2 regions of the Hydrogenophaga soli genome follow, and region 1 is predicted to be linked to the other one. Evidence: predicted binding sites of a transcription regulator. Region 1 holds the regulator's gene; the other holds the start of a gene.
The links. Region 1 encodes NrdR, which represses ribonucleotide reductase genes. Its sites were predicted from a motif close to CACNANATNTNGTG; they were not measured.

Region 1 (7,421 bases):
TTGGCCAACCGCATTTGCGCCGTGCTGGAGGAACCTGTGTCCTGTGCGCTGCCGGTGATGCACATGGTCAAACCGGCGTAGGTGTTGGCATTGGTGCCCGTGGATTTGGTAAGGTTTGCGGTGGTGAAGGGTGTGTAATCCCGAATGTCGGTGCCGTTGTAATATTTCACAAACGAGTGAGAGTCCCGCGACAGCCGTGCCACATGCAACACGGTGTCGGTGGTGGAATCGGTGGAACGTTGACCACCGTACAACATTTTTCGAATGATGTCCAAGCGTGTCATGGACGCCCAGTTCAGAAAGTTACCTGCCCATTGGCCCGATCCTCCACAAACGTATCGCCCCCCGTTGATCGACGCATTGGCCGACGGGGAAAACATGCCACTGCTGTAGGTGTAGCACTTGGTGGCGTCGAAATAGCCGTAATACTTGAAGGTGGGCTTGAAGGTGACGTCGAGAACGCCATCGCCATCAAGGTCTTCAAAGTCGGTGTACATGGGGCCAAACAAGGTGTGATCCTTGCTGGCGGTCAACATCATCATGGGCTTGTTGTTGCCTGCCGTGTCCACGTTGGGTGGAACGGTGGGTGACATGGCCGTGGATGTGTTGGGTGGGGCTGCGTGGGTTGTCACCAAACAGGCCACACAGGCCAAGGCACTCAGATGTTTTGCAAGATTTCTGCTGTGAATGGAGGTTGTTTTCAGCATGGTGGTCTCACTTCACAAACAATTGGAAATAGCTTTGCAGCAAAACTTCAACTTTTGGGTTAGGTTTTCCGTCGATGTCGGTGTCTTGCAATGAGGCACCAAAACCTCTGGCGGTGATGCGGAACAAATAACATGTTCCTTTGGCATTTCCTGGGGAAAGCCCTTGTTCGTCAGCAGACGCTTTGCTGGATCCACCTGAGCTCGTGCGCGATGTACATTCAAATTTGGATTCGACAGCTGCGGCCCCCATTGCTTCTGGGGACATGATTTCAATCAGGTATTCAGGCTGGCGGGCCACGCCTACCATGGAGGGGGTGCCTGTGTACGTACCCAGTGGCACACCACCGGTGCCGCTCCCACAGGTGAAATTGGGTGATCCGTCTGCATTAACATTGTTGCCCCAATCACCTCCTTTGTTGTTGGGCCACCAGGGGGCGCCTTTGTTGGCAGGTGTGGCGTCATCCCATTGAACGGCGTATCTGGTGGCCGAGGAGATGCCGCACTGACCCTCCAGACAATTGTTGGTGAACTCAGCGGAATCGGTGGCAGATGCAATGCCTTTGGTTCGCATCAGGCTGGCTTCCCGCCCGCATTTTGCACCTGTCAGCGTGAAAAGCCCGTCGGGTTCAGGAATTCGAAGGTCCAGTTCGGCATCGCGCAAAGCAGCTTCAGCAGCTTGTCGAGCGACTTGGTATTCCAATTCATTGTGGGCCTGTTTTTCCAGTAGGGTCACATTTCGAACGCCAAAGGCCGCCAAGCCTGACAAGATTAGCATGAAAATCAACACCATCACCAAAGAGATCCCTTGCTGGTGATGGCGTCTGATGGTCGAAACGGTGGGGTGGAATTTTGGATGTATATTTTTGCACATGAGATTCTCACATCAGTGCATTTTTCAATGCAAACACTTGAGTGAACACCTTTCTCAGTCGACCGTCGTCGGGGGTGTCATTGCCATTGCAGTCTTTGATAACTGCAGCTTGCGCTGAACGGTAGGTATGTGCCAATATACAGACGCGCACGGCAGTCACCAATGACCAATCGGGTGCGCCCAAGATGGGGGCATTTCGGTACTGACCATTGATCAGATACTGAAATTTGAGTTGCTCAAGGCCTGATACCATGGGTTGGGCCACACTGGCCAATGCCGCATTGGCGTCGTTGTCATTTCCATTGCCATCGCAGGCCATGGAGAATGTGGTGACCAATTGACCATCAATCATTTCTTTTCTGGCATCGGTTGAAATGCTGCCGTTCACCGGCACCAAGGTGTACCGATTGGAGACAAACAATGGCAGGGCAGGAATGCTGGTTCCCCCCTGGGTATCGCTGCTTGCATTGCGTTTGGAGATGTTGCTGGGATTGACTTTTTGGGTCGGGGTGTTGTAGGTGCTGTAATCCAGTGAATAGGTCAGGCGGTTGGGGTTGGTGGGAGGGTCTGCCGCGGTGGCCCCAGCCGTGGGGGTGACGCCGTTGCGGCTGTTGATGGCGTCCCGCACCACGTCTTGGCCCTGGCAGTCTGCGCGTTGCCCTGTGGTCAACGATTCAGCGTCGTTGGTGAAATAGTTGACCACCAGTGAGTCGACATTGGCGGCGGCAACCCCACTCAATGCGCCACAGGCATAGGTGACCGACGAGCCAGAACCCGATCGCACCAACCTCTGTCCGCTGCAACCAAAAACCGGTGTGTTGAAGGCACCGGGGTTGGCAAAGTCGCACAAGGAAACCGTGTCGTGCCGCGGGTTGTCGCAGGGGTTGCCATAACCCACCACTTTTACGGTGGTGGGACTCAGGGCCGGGCTGTTTTCTGCCGGGTAGTAGCCCGCGTTTTCGAGGTCCCGACCAATGATGTCCAGGGCGACTTTGGCACCTTCGAACATGTTTTGGCGTTCTGTGAGCACTCGTTGCGTCTGGCTGGCGTACAGGTAAATGGCACCTGCGCCTGCCACCACCAGCAGGCCGATGGTGACAGACACCATCAGCTCAATCAGCGTGACGCCGCGTTGCAAGCGAAGTGGGCGGGGGGATGATTGAAAGAGGCTCATGGCAAAAACATCAGGTTCAGGCAGCGAACACCGGGGGTGGAAGCCACGCCAGCGGCGGTGGGGCAGCAGGTTTGGCCTTGCAGCCACTGGCCGGTGGTGGTGGCTGCGGTTGTGGAGCAGGTGGGCGAGGTGTTCAGCGTCACACCTGAACTGGAGACTGTGGTGAAGTCCTTGTCAAACCACATGAAGGTGGCGCGGATTCCGGCGGAGGCGTCGCCACTGAGTTGAAGTGCTGGTTGTGCCATGGTGCGAGCCAAACGGGCACGCACTTCGGCCACGTCAAAATCGGCCAGTTCATCTTGGCTGCAGGTTGAAGTCAGGCAGTCTTTGTTGGGCGTGGTGGAGGTCCCCTGTTGATCGTCCCAGCTTTGAGATGCCACTGTCAATCCTGTGTAGTGCGCCGCCCAGGTGGTGCGGTCTGCCGGGTTGGTGGTATTCAAGTTGGCGCGGATGCGGTTGGCCAAGTCGTTGAGGGCGCTGTTGATGTTGGAGCGGGTCTCCACACCCAGCTGGGTGCGCGTGGCGACGCCCAGCAGCCCGGCCATGCCGGCCAGGGTGAAGGTCATCAGCATGATGGAAACCAGCACCTCGATGAGGGTGGCACCGCGTTGGGTGGTGTGTGAAGCCATGGTGTTCAACAATTGGCCAAGAAGGTGATGTTTCGGGTGCGGCCCACCATGTCAACGCAGACCGTTCGCCCGTATTGGGTGTTTTTGGCGCTGCTGGCATTGGTGTCCGAAACGTTGAATTGGCCTGCATTGCCCAGGCTGGTCATGCCCCGCGGGGTGAACACGATGCTTCGCACCGAGTTGGTGGTCATGATCCTGAACGATGGTGCAAACGGTTCTTGAATGAACAGCAGCGTGGCTCTGTCGTTGTTGACCTGTGCTGCCGATGTGGGGGCATTGCACGTGGGGGTTCGATAGGCGATCCAACCCCGGGCCCAATCGTCATTGGCGGTATCGCACACCGGAATCGCGGCTGTGGGATCGGCTGATTTGCACAGCGCCACACATTGGTTTTGGGCCATGGCCTCACCGCGTGCACGCTGAATGGAGAGGGTGAAATCATTGCCCAGGTTGCGCATGCTGTTGCTTCGGATGAGGTCTTGCATGCTGGGCACGGCGATGGCCATCAGGATGGCCAGCACCGCGATGGTCACCATCAGCTCAATCAGCGTGAAACCCGCCGTAAACCGATGGCGCACCGAGGGTTGGGAGGAGGGTGTGCGAAGGCATTTCATGCCGCCAAGTATCGGGCCTTTGCCGGAGTCCGGCATGCTGCTGGTCAGCCGAAATGCATCGTTGGTCGGTGCTGGCAGGCTCAACGCCCAAGGGCGTCAACGGCGGACTTCGTCCACCAGGTTTTTGAACTCGTCGATGTCTTCAAAACTGCGGTAGACGCTGGCAAACCGCACGTAGGCCACCTGGTCGAGCTTTTTCAGCTCACGCATGACCATTTCACCCAACTGGCTGGAGGGCACTTCCCTGGCCCCCAGGTTGAGCAGCTTTTCTTCGATGCGCTCAATGGCGCTCACCACCTGCTCGGTGCTGACCGGGCGTTTGCGCAGTGCGAGCGAAAACGAGGCACGGAGTTTGTCGGCGTCGTAGTCGATGCGACGCCCGTCTTTCTTGACGATGGCGGGGAAGCTGACTTCAGGTCGTTCGTAGGTGGTGAAGCGCTTGTCGCACTTCTGGCACTGCCGTCGGCGGCGGATGAAGCTGGCATCTTCAGCCAGGCGTGTTTCCATCACCTGGCTGTCGCTGTGGCCACAGAACGGGCACTTCATGGTTGTGCCGTCCGCGGGCCGCGGCAGGGGGAGAGGTCAAAATTGAGCATCAAAAGTGGCCTCTCCGCTTGTTCTGCCTGATTCAGTTGCTATAAACAGGGAAGCGGCTGGTCAGGGCGTGAACCTTGGCGCGAACCGCTTCGATGTTGGCTGGGTCGCGCGGGTTGTCCAGCACGTCGGCAACCAGGTTGGCGGTCAGGCGTGCTTCCTCGTCCTTGAAGCCACGGGTGGTCATGGCCGGGGTGCCCACGCGGATGCCGCTGGTCACCATGGGCTTTTCCGGGTCGTTGGGGATGGCGTTTTTGTTGATGGTCATGTGGGCGCTGCCCAGCACGGCCTCGGCTTCCTTGCCGGTGATGCCCTTGGCGCGCAGGTCCACCAGCATCACATGGCTTTCGGTGCGACCCGACACGATGCGCAGGCCGCGCTGGGTGAGGGTTTCGGCCACGATCTGGGCGTTCTTGACCACTTGCTGTTGGTAAGCCTTGAATTCGGGCGTCAGCGCTTCCTTGAAGGCCACGGCCTTGGCTGCGATCACGTGCATCAGCGGGCCGCCTTGCAGGCCGGGGAAGATGGCGCTGTTGATGGCCTTTTCGTGCTCGGCCTTCATCAGGATGATGCCGCCGCGCGGGCCGCGCAGGCTCTTGTGGGTGGTGCTGGTGACCACGTCGGCAAAGGGCACGGGGTTGGGGTACACACCGGCGGCGATCAGGCCCGCGTAGTGGGCCATGTCCACCATGAAGATGGCGCCGACATCTTTGGCCACCTTGGCAAAGCGCTCGAAGTCGATGCGCAGGCTGTAGGCCGAAGCGCCGGCCACGATCAGTTTGGGCTTGGACTCATGGGCTTTGCGCTCCATGGCGTCGTAGTCGATTTCTTCCTTGTCGTTCAGGCCGTAGGACACGACGTTGAACCACTTGCCGCTCATGTTCAGGGGCATGCCGTGGGTCAGGTGGCCGCCTTCGGCCAGGCTCATGCCCATGATGGTGTCGCCGGGTTTGAGGAAGGCCAGGAAGATGGCTTCGTTGGCGGAGGCTCCGCAGTGGGGCTGCACGTTGGCCGCGTCGGCACCGAACAGCTCCTTCACGCGGTTGATGGCCAGTTGCTCGGCCACGTCCACGTGTTCGCAACCGCCGTAATAGCGCTTGCCGGGGTAGCCTTCGGCGTATTTGTTGGTGAGCTGCGTGCCTTGGGCCGCCATGACGGCGGGCGAGGCGTAGTTCTCGCTGGCGATCAGCTCGATGTGGTGCTCTTGGCGGGCGTTTTCGGCCTGGATGGCGGCAAACAGCTCGGGGTCGGTTTGTTCAATCAGGATGTTGCGGTTGTACATGGCAGTCTTTCAGTGACGAGGGACCTTGACCCGCAGGGTGGGGGAACAAGGACTGCCCAGGCGAACGGCCGATCGCACTGCCAATCGGTCCGCTGAGGTTCAGCGGTGGCAGGCGGCGCACTTCCCAGTGGTGTTCCACGTCCACTCGGCGGGCCGGAACATCGGACCCGCAGGGTGTATCGCCAGTCGTGCGCGACGGCGAGTGTACGCGATGCCCTGGGCACAAGCCTCGGCAAACCGGGCAGGTCTGTTGGGCAGGGTCAGGACGCTGCGGGCTCGGCAGCAGTTCCGGCTGCCGTGGGCGGCAACGCCTGGGTGAGGTCCGCGGAAGGGGTGGAGGGCGCAGCCGGGGCCAGGGCGGACGCGGGGGGGGGCACCCGGTTGTCCAGCACGGACACCGCCTTGCCATTGGCCACGTCTTTCAGGCGCACATGTTCGGCCATCACTTTGGTGATGTAGTCGGTGGCGTCCACCGATACCGCACCGACGTACAGGCCCAAGCCACCTTCGATGCTGCCTGCACGGCGGATGCACTCCACCAGCACCTGCACACCCACGCGCAGGTTGGTGACCGGGTCGAACGCGGCCAGCGTGCCGCCGAAGTCTTCATATTTGTCGGTGTGAACCCGCGTCAGCACTTGCATCAGGCCTTGGGCGCCGTATGTGCTCTGAGAAAACGGGTTGAATCGCGACTCAATGGCCATCACGGCCAGGATGAGGGTGGGGTCCAACTTGATCTTCTGCCCCAGGCTGAAGGCTTCGGCCACCAGCACGCTCAAGGGCTCGGGGGCCACGCTGTATTTGCGTGACAGCCAGAAGGTCACGTTGGCTTGCGCCTTGGGCAGCGCTGTGGGCGACCCCGCCGTGGCGCGCTCGGCGGCCTGGGGCTCTTGCATCAGGGGCAGGCCGTCGTTGCGGGCTTCTTGGCGTTGCAGCAGCCACGTGAGCACTTTCTGCTCGGCGGCGTCGCGCAGGGGTTCATGCACCATCAGGGCCAAGGCCAAGCCGGCGATGGTCAGGCCCACAAAAGCAATGCCGCTGTGGGTGACATCCATCACCAGGCCAACGGCCCACTGGATGCTGCGTTTGAGCGCGCCCAGGGAACGGGCGTGCAAAGGGGGAGTGGTTGCGTTTGCAATCATTCGTTGTCCTTTCTTATCTGCTGAGGCGCACCTCCGATTCAGGGCGGTGGGTGTGCCTGAGGGACCGGAAAACGCCTGAAGAGGCGTGGAGCGAACGATGACCCGGCATTGAGGGAAAACCCCCGGGTCAGGAATTTGGCGGATTCTATGGGGCGTTAAATGACTGGTCAATCATATAAATTGATTTTGTTATAACTAACGAGTCTGATGTTTGGCTGATTTTGCGGTCAGTTTTGAGCCAACGCAGCCCACCCCGGTTCCCTGCTGAGACAATAGAGGGTTGTGCCTGAACCCGGCGCTGGCCTACAGGGCCCGCTGCATGGATGACCGAGAGTGCCTGACGTGAAATCCGAACGTTCCCCTTCCCAAGCCCGCCCCGCCATGGACATCGCTTCCCTGGACCAAGTC
Region 2 (7,421 bases), on a different contig from region 1:
CGCGGCGGCCGGTGCTGGCCACGGCGGCTGGGGGGGCGTCAGCCCGCACGGGCTGGAGCTGGGGTGCCGAGGAGGGAGGAACGGCCGACCCACCGAAAGCAGGTTGGACAGGGGCAGTTTGCGGGGTGGGCGTGACGTCGTCGTCCCAGGTGAGCATGATGGGTTCCTTCACTTGCATTATGGAAGCGGCGGGTTGAATTGCATAGCGGCTTGCCGCCCGCCAAAGCAAGCCGTCAACGGGGTGTTGTGCCCATGCATCGGCATGGGCACACACACTCACTGGCAGGCTTCGCAGCCAGGGTCGTCGATGGCGCAGAACTTGATGTCGGTGGCCGCTTCAATGGCGGCGGGTGCCGCGGCCACGGGGGCGGCCATGACCGGCTCGGGCGTGTTGTTCACCGCGTTGAGCTGGCCGGTGCGGCCGGTGGATTTTTCGGCGTGTGTGGCGGCCATGGTGCGCAGGTAGTAGGTGGTCTTGAGACCCCGCACCCAGGCCAGCTTGTAGGTGTCGTCCAGCTTCTTGCCCGAGGCACCGGCCATGTAGATGTTGAGGCTCTGGGCCTGGTCGATCCACTTCTGGCGGCGTGCGGCGGCTTCCACCAGCCACTGGGTTTCGATTTCGAAGGCGGTGGCGTACAGGGCCTTGATGTCCTGGGGCACGCGGTCGATGGCGCGCAGCGAACCGTCGAAGTGCTTCAGGTCCATGACCATCACGTCGTCCCACAGGCCCAGGCGCTTGAGGTCACGCACCAGGTAGCTGTTGACCACGGTGAACTCGCCCGACAGGTTGGACTTGACTGACAGGTTGCCGAACGAGGGCTCGATGGACGCGTCCACCCCGATGATGTTGCTGATGGTGGCCGTGGGCGCAATGGCCACGCAGTTGCTGTTGCGCATGCCGTCCTTGGCGATCTTGGCGCGCAGGGCGTTCCAGTCCAGGGTGGCGTTGCGGTCGGTTTCCACGTAGCCACCGCGTTGCTCGGCCAGCATGTTCAGCGTGTCCAGTGGCAGGATGCCACGGTCCCACAGCGAGCCCTTGTAGCTGCTGTAGCGGCCCCGCTCGGCGGCCAGTTCGGTGGAGGCCCAGTAGGCGTGGTAACACACGGCTTCCATGGAGCGGTCGGCAAACTCCACGGCTTCTTGCGACGCATAAGGCACGCGCAGGGCGTACAGCGCGTCCTGGAAGCCCATGATGCCCAGCCCCACCGGGCGGTGGCGCAGGTTGGAGTCGCGGGCCTTCTTCACGGCGTAGTAGTTGATGTCGATCACGTTGTCCAGCATGCGCATGGCGGTGGACACGGTGCGTTGCAGCTTGGCGTGGTCGAGCTGGCCGTTGGTGATGTGCTGCACCAGGTTGACCGAGCCCAGGTTGCACACGGCGGTTTCGGCGTCGTTGGTGTTGAGCGTGATTTCGGTGCACAGGTTGGAGCTGTGCACCACCCCCACATGCTGCTGCGGGCTGCGGATGTTGCAGGGGTCCTTGAACGTGATCCAGGGGTGGCCGGTCTCGAACAGCATGGACAGCATCTTGCGCCACAGGTCGGTGGCGGCCACTTTCTTGGACGGCTTGATGTCGCCACGGGCGGCCCGTTCTTCGTAGGCCACATAGGCTTTTTCGAAGGCGGTGCCGTACAGGTCGTGCAGGTCGGGCACGTCGGAGGGGCTGAACAGCGTCCAGTCGCCTTTTTCCATCACGCGCTTCATGAACAGGTCGGGGATCCAGTTGGCCGTGTTCATGTCGTGGGTGCGGCGGCGGTCGTCACCCGTGTTCTTGCGCAGCTCCAGGAATTCTTCAATGTCCAGGTGCCAGGTTTCCAGGTAGGCGCAGACCGCGCCCTTGCGCTTGCCGCCTTGGTTCACGGCCACGGCGGTGTCGTTCACCACCTTCAGGAAGGGCACCACGCCTTGCGATTCGCCGTTGGTGCCCTTGATGTGGCTGCCCAGGGCGCGCACGCGGGTCCAGTCGTTGCCCAGGCCGCCGGCAAACTTGGACAGCAGGGCGTTTTCCTTGATGGCTTCGTAGATGCCGTCGAGGTCGTCGGCCACGGTGGTGAGGTAGCAGCTGGAGAGCTGGCTGCGTCGCGTGCCGCTGTTGAACAGCGTGGGCGTGCTGCTCATGAAGTCGAAGCTGGAGAGCACTTCGTAGAACTCGATGGCGCGGGCTTCGCGGTCGATCTCGTTCAGCGCCAGGCCCATGGCCACACGCATGAAGAAGGCTTGCGGCAGCTCGATGCGGGCCTTGCGCACGTGCAGGAAGTAGCGGTCGTACAGGGTTTGCAGGCCCAGGTAGTCAAACTGCATGTCGCGCTGGGGCTGGAGGGCGGCACCCAGGCGCTTCAGGTCGAACTGGGCCAGCTTTTCGTCCAGCAGTTCGTTGGCAATGCCCTTCTTGATGAACTGGGGGAAGTAGTCGGCATAACCCTCGGCCAGCTCGGTGTAGGTCACCTCATGGCCCAGCACTTCCTTGGCGATGGTGTGCAGCAGCAGGCGGGCGGTGGCGTAGGTGTAGTCGGGGTCTTTTTCGATCAGCGTGCGGGCGGCCAGGATGGAGGCCTTGTGCACTTCTTCCAGCGGCACGCCGTCGTACAGGTTGCGCAGGGTTTCGGCCACGATGGGCTCGGGCTTGACCTCGGTGGACAGCCCGGCGCAGGCGGCGCGGATGCGCTCGGTCAGGGCGGTCATGTCCAGGGGCACGCGTTGGCCGTTTTCCAGCACGTGCAGCTGTTCGGTGGGCTGGGCGGCGGGGGCCTGGCCGTGGGCGGCGCGCTCTTGCGCACGGCGTTCGCGGTACAGCACATAGGCACGGGCCACTTCGTGGTGGCTGCCGCGCATCAGGCCCAGTTCCACATGGTCTTGCACGTCTTCGATGTGGAAGGTGCCGCCACCGGGGCGCGAGCGCATCAGGGCCTTGACCACCGTTTGCGTCAGGGCTTCCACGGTTTCGCGCACGCTGGCCGAGGCCGCGCCCTGGGTGCCGTGCACCGCCAGGAAGGCTTTCATCAACGCCACGGCAATCTTGTTGGGCTCGAACGGCACCACCGCGCCGTTGCGGCGGATGATCTGGTAGTGGCTCAGGCTGGTGGCCGAAGAGGCGCGTTCGGTGGTGTCGAGCGTGTGCATGGGGTTGGCGGCTTGGGCGGCGGAGTCCGGGTAAGCGGTGGCTTGCATGGTTCCTCTTATGGGGCGTTTTGGGAGATGTCTTGTCTTTCGGGACGACACTATATCTAGTGTTTGGCTTCTTTTGGGACCACTACCCATGGTGTTTTGGAATATTTTTTGTAACCCAAAAACAGGCCCAAAACATGCTATGCGGCACCCCTGAAAACGCTGACTTCTCTCAAAACGGGAGCAGGGTTTTCAGGCCGCCCGGGCCTTGCGCGGGGTTGCTGAAAAAGCGATGAAAAGCCCAGAAAGGCGGTGCCGGACCGTGCCGGGCGGCCCCGTATCATCGGCAACCCCTTCCGTGCACAGGCGTTCAACATGACCGATCAGACAACAACCCCGCCGCTGGATGTGGTGGTGATGGCCGCGGGCAAAGGCACCCGCATGAAAAGCCGCACCCCCAAGGTGCTGCACCGCCTGGGCGGGCGGGCGCTGGTGGCGCATGTGATCGACACGGCGGCCAGCCTGTCGGCACGGCAGGTGGTGGTCATCACCGGGCATGGTGCTCCTGAAGTGGAAGCATTCATTGCAAACAGAAAAAGCGCTGGAGGCCAAAATAGCTTGTTGTCTTTTGCCCGCCAGGAACCGCAACTGGGCACCGGCCACGCCGTGCAGCAGGCGGTGCCGCTGCTGGCCGACGACGGCATCACGCTGGTGTTGTCGGGCGACGTGCCGCTGACCCAGGCCCCCACGCTGCAAGCCCTGTTGGACCTGTGCGCTGGCGATGCACTGGCCCTGCTCACGCTGGACATGCCCGACCCCACGGGGTATGGCCGCATCGTGCGGGCCGCGGACGGGGCGGTGCAAGCCATTGTGGAACACAAGGACGCCACCGAGGCCCAGCGCGCCATCCGCGAGATTTACAGCGGCATCATGGCCGTGCCCACCCGGCTGCTGCGCGGCTGGCTGGCCCGGCTGGACAACCAGAACGCCCAGAACGAGTACTACCTGACCGACGTGGTCAAGTTCGCCGTGGCCGACGGTTGCCCCGTGCGCGCCCACTGCATTGCCGACGCGGTGCAGGTGGCCGGTGTCAACAGCCCGCTGCAGCTGGCCGAGCTGGAACGCGCCTTCCAACGCCGCCAGGCCGAGACGCTGATGGTCCAGGGCGTGCGCCTGGCCGACCCGGCCCGTTTCGACCTGCGCGGCACGCTCAGCTGCGGGCAGGACGTGGACATTGACGTCAACTGCGTGTTCGAAGGCCAGGTCAGCCTGGGCGAGGGTGTTCGCATCGGTGCCAACTGCGTCATTGCCAACGCCGCCATTGCCGATGGCGCGGTCATCCACCCCTTCACCCACATCGACGGCGAGAAACTGGGCGTCAAGGTCGGCCCGGGCGCCCTCATCGGTCCGTTTGCCCGCCTGCGCCCGGGGGCCGACCTGGGGGCGGAGGTGCACATCGGCAACTTTGTGGAGGTGAAGAACAGCACCCTGGCCGCCGGGGCCAAGGCCAACCACCTGGCCTACCTGGGCGACGCCACCGTGGGCGAACGTGTCAACTACGGCGCGGGCAGCATCACCGCCAATTACGACGGGGCCAACAAACACCGCACCGTGATCGAGGCCGACGTGCACGTGGGCAGCAACTGCGTGCTGGTGGCTCCGGTCACCCTCGGCGCGGGCGGCACGGTGGGCGGCGGCAGCACCATCACCAAGAACACCCCACCCGGTGCGCTGAGCGTGGCCCGGGGCAAGCAGGTCAGCATTGCCAACTGGCAGCGGCCCCACAAGAACAAGGCTTGAGTGTGTTTTTGGCCTCTTGCGCTTTATTCATAAGCGCAAGGTGCTATCAAAATTGAATTTCCCTTGGGCGCCGCCTCCGTCCAGATCCATGGGGGCGTAATTCCTAGCGGTGGGCGTTGCTGACCTCTGTTAGCGTTGCGCCCTCTGGGGAGGCTTTTGAATGGGGGCGGCGAGGTTGGCCGACCTGGGTCTCCCTTTTTTGAAAGAAGGGAGATTGCATGTTTGCCAATGTCGTCAAAGGGGCCCAGCGCGGCCTGTTGTTGAGGCCCGTGTTTGGCCAGGTCATCACGCTGACCCTGCGTGACCCCGGTCCCGCCAGTCAGCCAGCGGTGCTGGAGCTGGTTCGCCAACTGGCGCAAGCCGCCGAGAGGGCGGCACAACCCGCGGGGCTGGTGGCGGCGTTTGCGCCCGAGTTGTGGGGCCAATGGCAGGGGCGTCCCATTCCCGTCAGCCGCAAGGTGCTCAACCACTCGCCCAAGCTGCGCGACACCGGGGGCGACGTGTTGCTGTTCCTGAAGACACCCGATGCGCAAACCGCCCGCCAGCTGCTGGACGCGTTCACGCCCGCGCTGGGCGCTTTGGCCAGCCACATGGAAACCGTGGAAGTGGGCAAGCGCGAAGACGGTCGCGTCATCGGCGGGCGGTATGTGGACGGCATCACCAACCCCAACGACCCGGTGAGCCTGGCCGAAGACATCCTGGTGGCGGGCGCGTACCCAGGGGCCTCGTTCGCCTTCACCCAGAAGTTTTTGTTCGATTGGCGCTCCATCGCCGCCATGTCCCCCGACAGCGAGGACGCGATGATTGGCCGCGACACCCAGGGGGCCATCCTGCCGCAGGGGCCTGCCGATGCCCACATCCACCGCGCCCACGTGCGCGACGCCAATGGCGACAACCGAAAGCTGCTTCGGCAGGCGCTGCCCTTTGGCGAGCAGGCCGGCCATGCCGCCCGCGAAGCCGGGCTGATGTTTGTGGCCTTCTGCAACGAGCAGGAGCGGTTTGAAAAAATCCTCCACCACCTGATGGGCGACATGCCCGATCGCCCGGTCGATCGCCTCATGAGCGTGGTGCAAGGCGTTGCCGGGGCGTACTGGTACGTGCCGGCCGCCGCCGAGCTGGGGGTGGCGCATGTGCACAGCGTGTCCGACACCGAAGAAGACCCCCACTGGGACGTGCGCAGCAGCAACGGCTACCTGTTCTACAACTCGCAAGACTATCTGCACCAGATGGCCGAGGGTGGCTACGCGCCGGGTGACCCGCCCAGCCCCCGGCTGCTGGCCTTGCTGGGGCGCACCTTCTCGCATTGGAACGACGGATGGCTGCGCCGCCAGCCCTTTCCCCGCCTGCCGCACCTGTCCACCCTGGTGACGCCGGACGAGGCCCCGGTGCTCAAGGGCTCAGCCTCGCTGCGCAAGGGCCTGGCCAACAAGAAGACGCTGGCCGAGTTGCTGTCGGCCCCCCACTCGCGCCTGGCGCGGGACAACCAGCTGCTGCGCATCTACCCCGAAGAACTGCTGGTGGGCATCATCCCTGACTTCACCCTGGGCCGCGGCAAGGAGGTGGTGCCCTACCTGAGCGAGGAAGAGACCATTGCCGCCTGGCTCAAGGGAGAGCTGAACGAGTGGTCGGCCATGGGCCATGTGGTGCCGCACTACCAACGCCTGCTGGACGTGGGCCTGGAGGGGCTGCTGGCGCTGTTGCAGCAGGGCATGGCCAAGCCGGGGTTGACCCCGGCCCAGCACGACTTCTACCAAGGGGCCATTTGGTCGCTGCAAGGGGTGCAAGGGTATTTGCGCAACTGGGCCGAACACGCGGAGCACGCCGTGGCCCAAGCCAGCACCCCCGACGACGCCCAGAACATGCGGGACGTGGCCGCCCGCCTGCGCCACCTCAGCACCCAGCCGCCACGCGATTTCCATGACGGCGTGCAGCTCATCTACTCCTTCCACTGCTGCCTGCACCTGCTGGGCGAGCTGACCGCCATCGGGCGGCTGGACCAGATGTTGTGGCCACTGCTGCAAAAACACCCCATGGACGAGGCCCGGGCGCAGGAGATTGTGGATTGCCTGTGGCTCAAGATGGGCGAAAACGCCTTCGTCAACCGCGCCAACATCACCGACTACGTCAACTACGGCACCACGGCGGTGTGCGGCCTGGGGGGCAACTTCCCGCAGGGCGGGGGCATCAACCAGTGGGTGCAGCAAATCACGGTGGGCGGCTACGTGGCCAACGACGACGCCACGCCCACGGGCGGCGTCAACCCCGTCACCCTGTTGTGCCTCAAGGCCGCACGCCGCATCCCTGTGAATGCACCCACCTTGTCGCTGCGGGTCTACAAGGACATGCCCCAAGAGGTGCTGGACGCCGCCGCCGAGTCGCTGCTGGCCGGGGGCGCACACCCCATCCTGTACCAGGACGACAAGCTGTGCATGGCGCTGCACCGTTCGGGCCAGGACGTGTCGCTGCGCTGGTCTCGCGACTACGCTGCCGACGGTTGTTACGAACCCATGCTGGCC

Region 2: a site for NrdR is predicted at 3,217-3,230, ahead of ACYVB7_RS04700 (ribonucleoside-diphosphate reductase subunit alpha). Genes of this name have one in related genera too.

Annotation. Positions count from the first base shown of each region.
Region 1 covers NZ_BAAHAK010000001.1:386,621-394,041, forward strand. The annotation lists gene ACYVB7_RS01740 (pilus assembly protein) at 1-707, opposite strand, end outside; gene ACYVB7_RS01745 (pilus assembly PilX family protein) at 715-1,578, opposite strand; gene ACYVB7_RS01750 (PilW family protein) at 1,586-2,752, opposite strand; gene ACYVB7_RS01755 (type IV pilus modification PilV family protein) at 2,749-3,381, opposite strand; gene ACYVB7_RS01760 (GspH/FimT family pseudopilin) at 3,387-3,995, opposite strand; gene nrdR (transcriptional regulator NrdR) at 4,092-4,541, opposite strand; gene glyA (serine hydroxymethyltransferase) at 4,624-5,871, opposite strand; ZMP/ZTP riboswitch at 5,919-6,071, opposite strand; gene ACYVB7_RS01775 (lytic transglycosylase domain-containing protein) at 6,132-7,013, opposite strand; gene ACYVB7_RS01780 (DUF349 domain-containing protein) at 7,395-7,421, shown strand, end outside.
Region 2 covers NZ_BAAHAK010000002.1:333,624-341,044, forward strand. The annotation lists gene ACYVB7_RS04695 (ribonucleotide-diphosphate reductase subunit beta) at 1-157, opposite strand, end outside; gene ACYVB7_RS04700 (ribonucleoside-diphosphate reductase subunit alpha) at 277-3,120, opposite strand; gene glmU (bifunctional UDP-N-acetylglucosamine diphosphorylase/glucosamine-1-phosphate N-acetyltransferase GlmU) at 3,481-4,905, shown strand; gene ACYVB7_RS04710 (Dyp-type peroxidase) at 5,124-7,421, shown strand, end outside.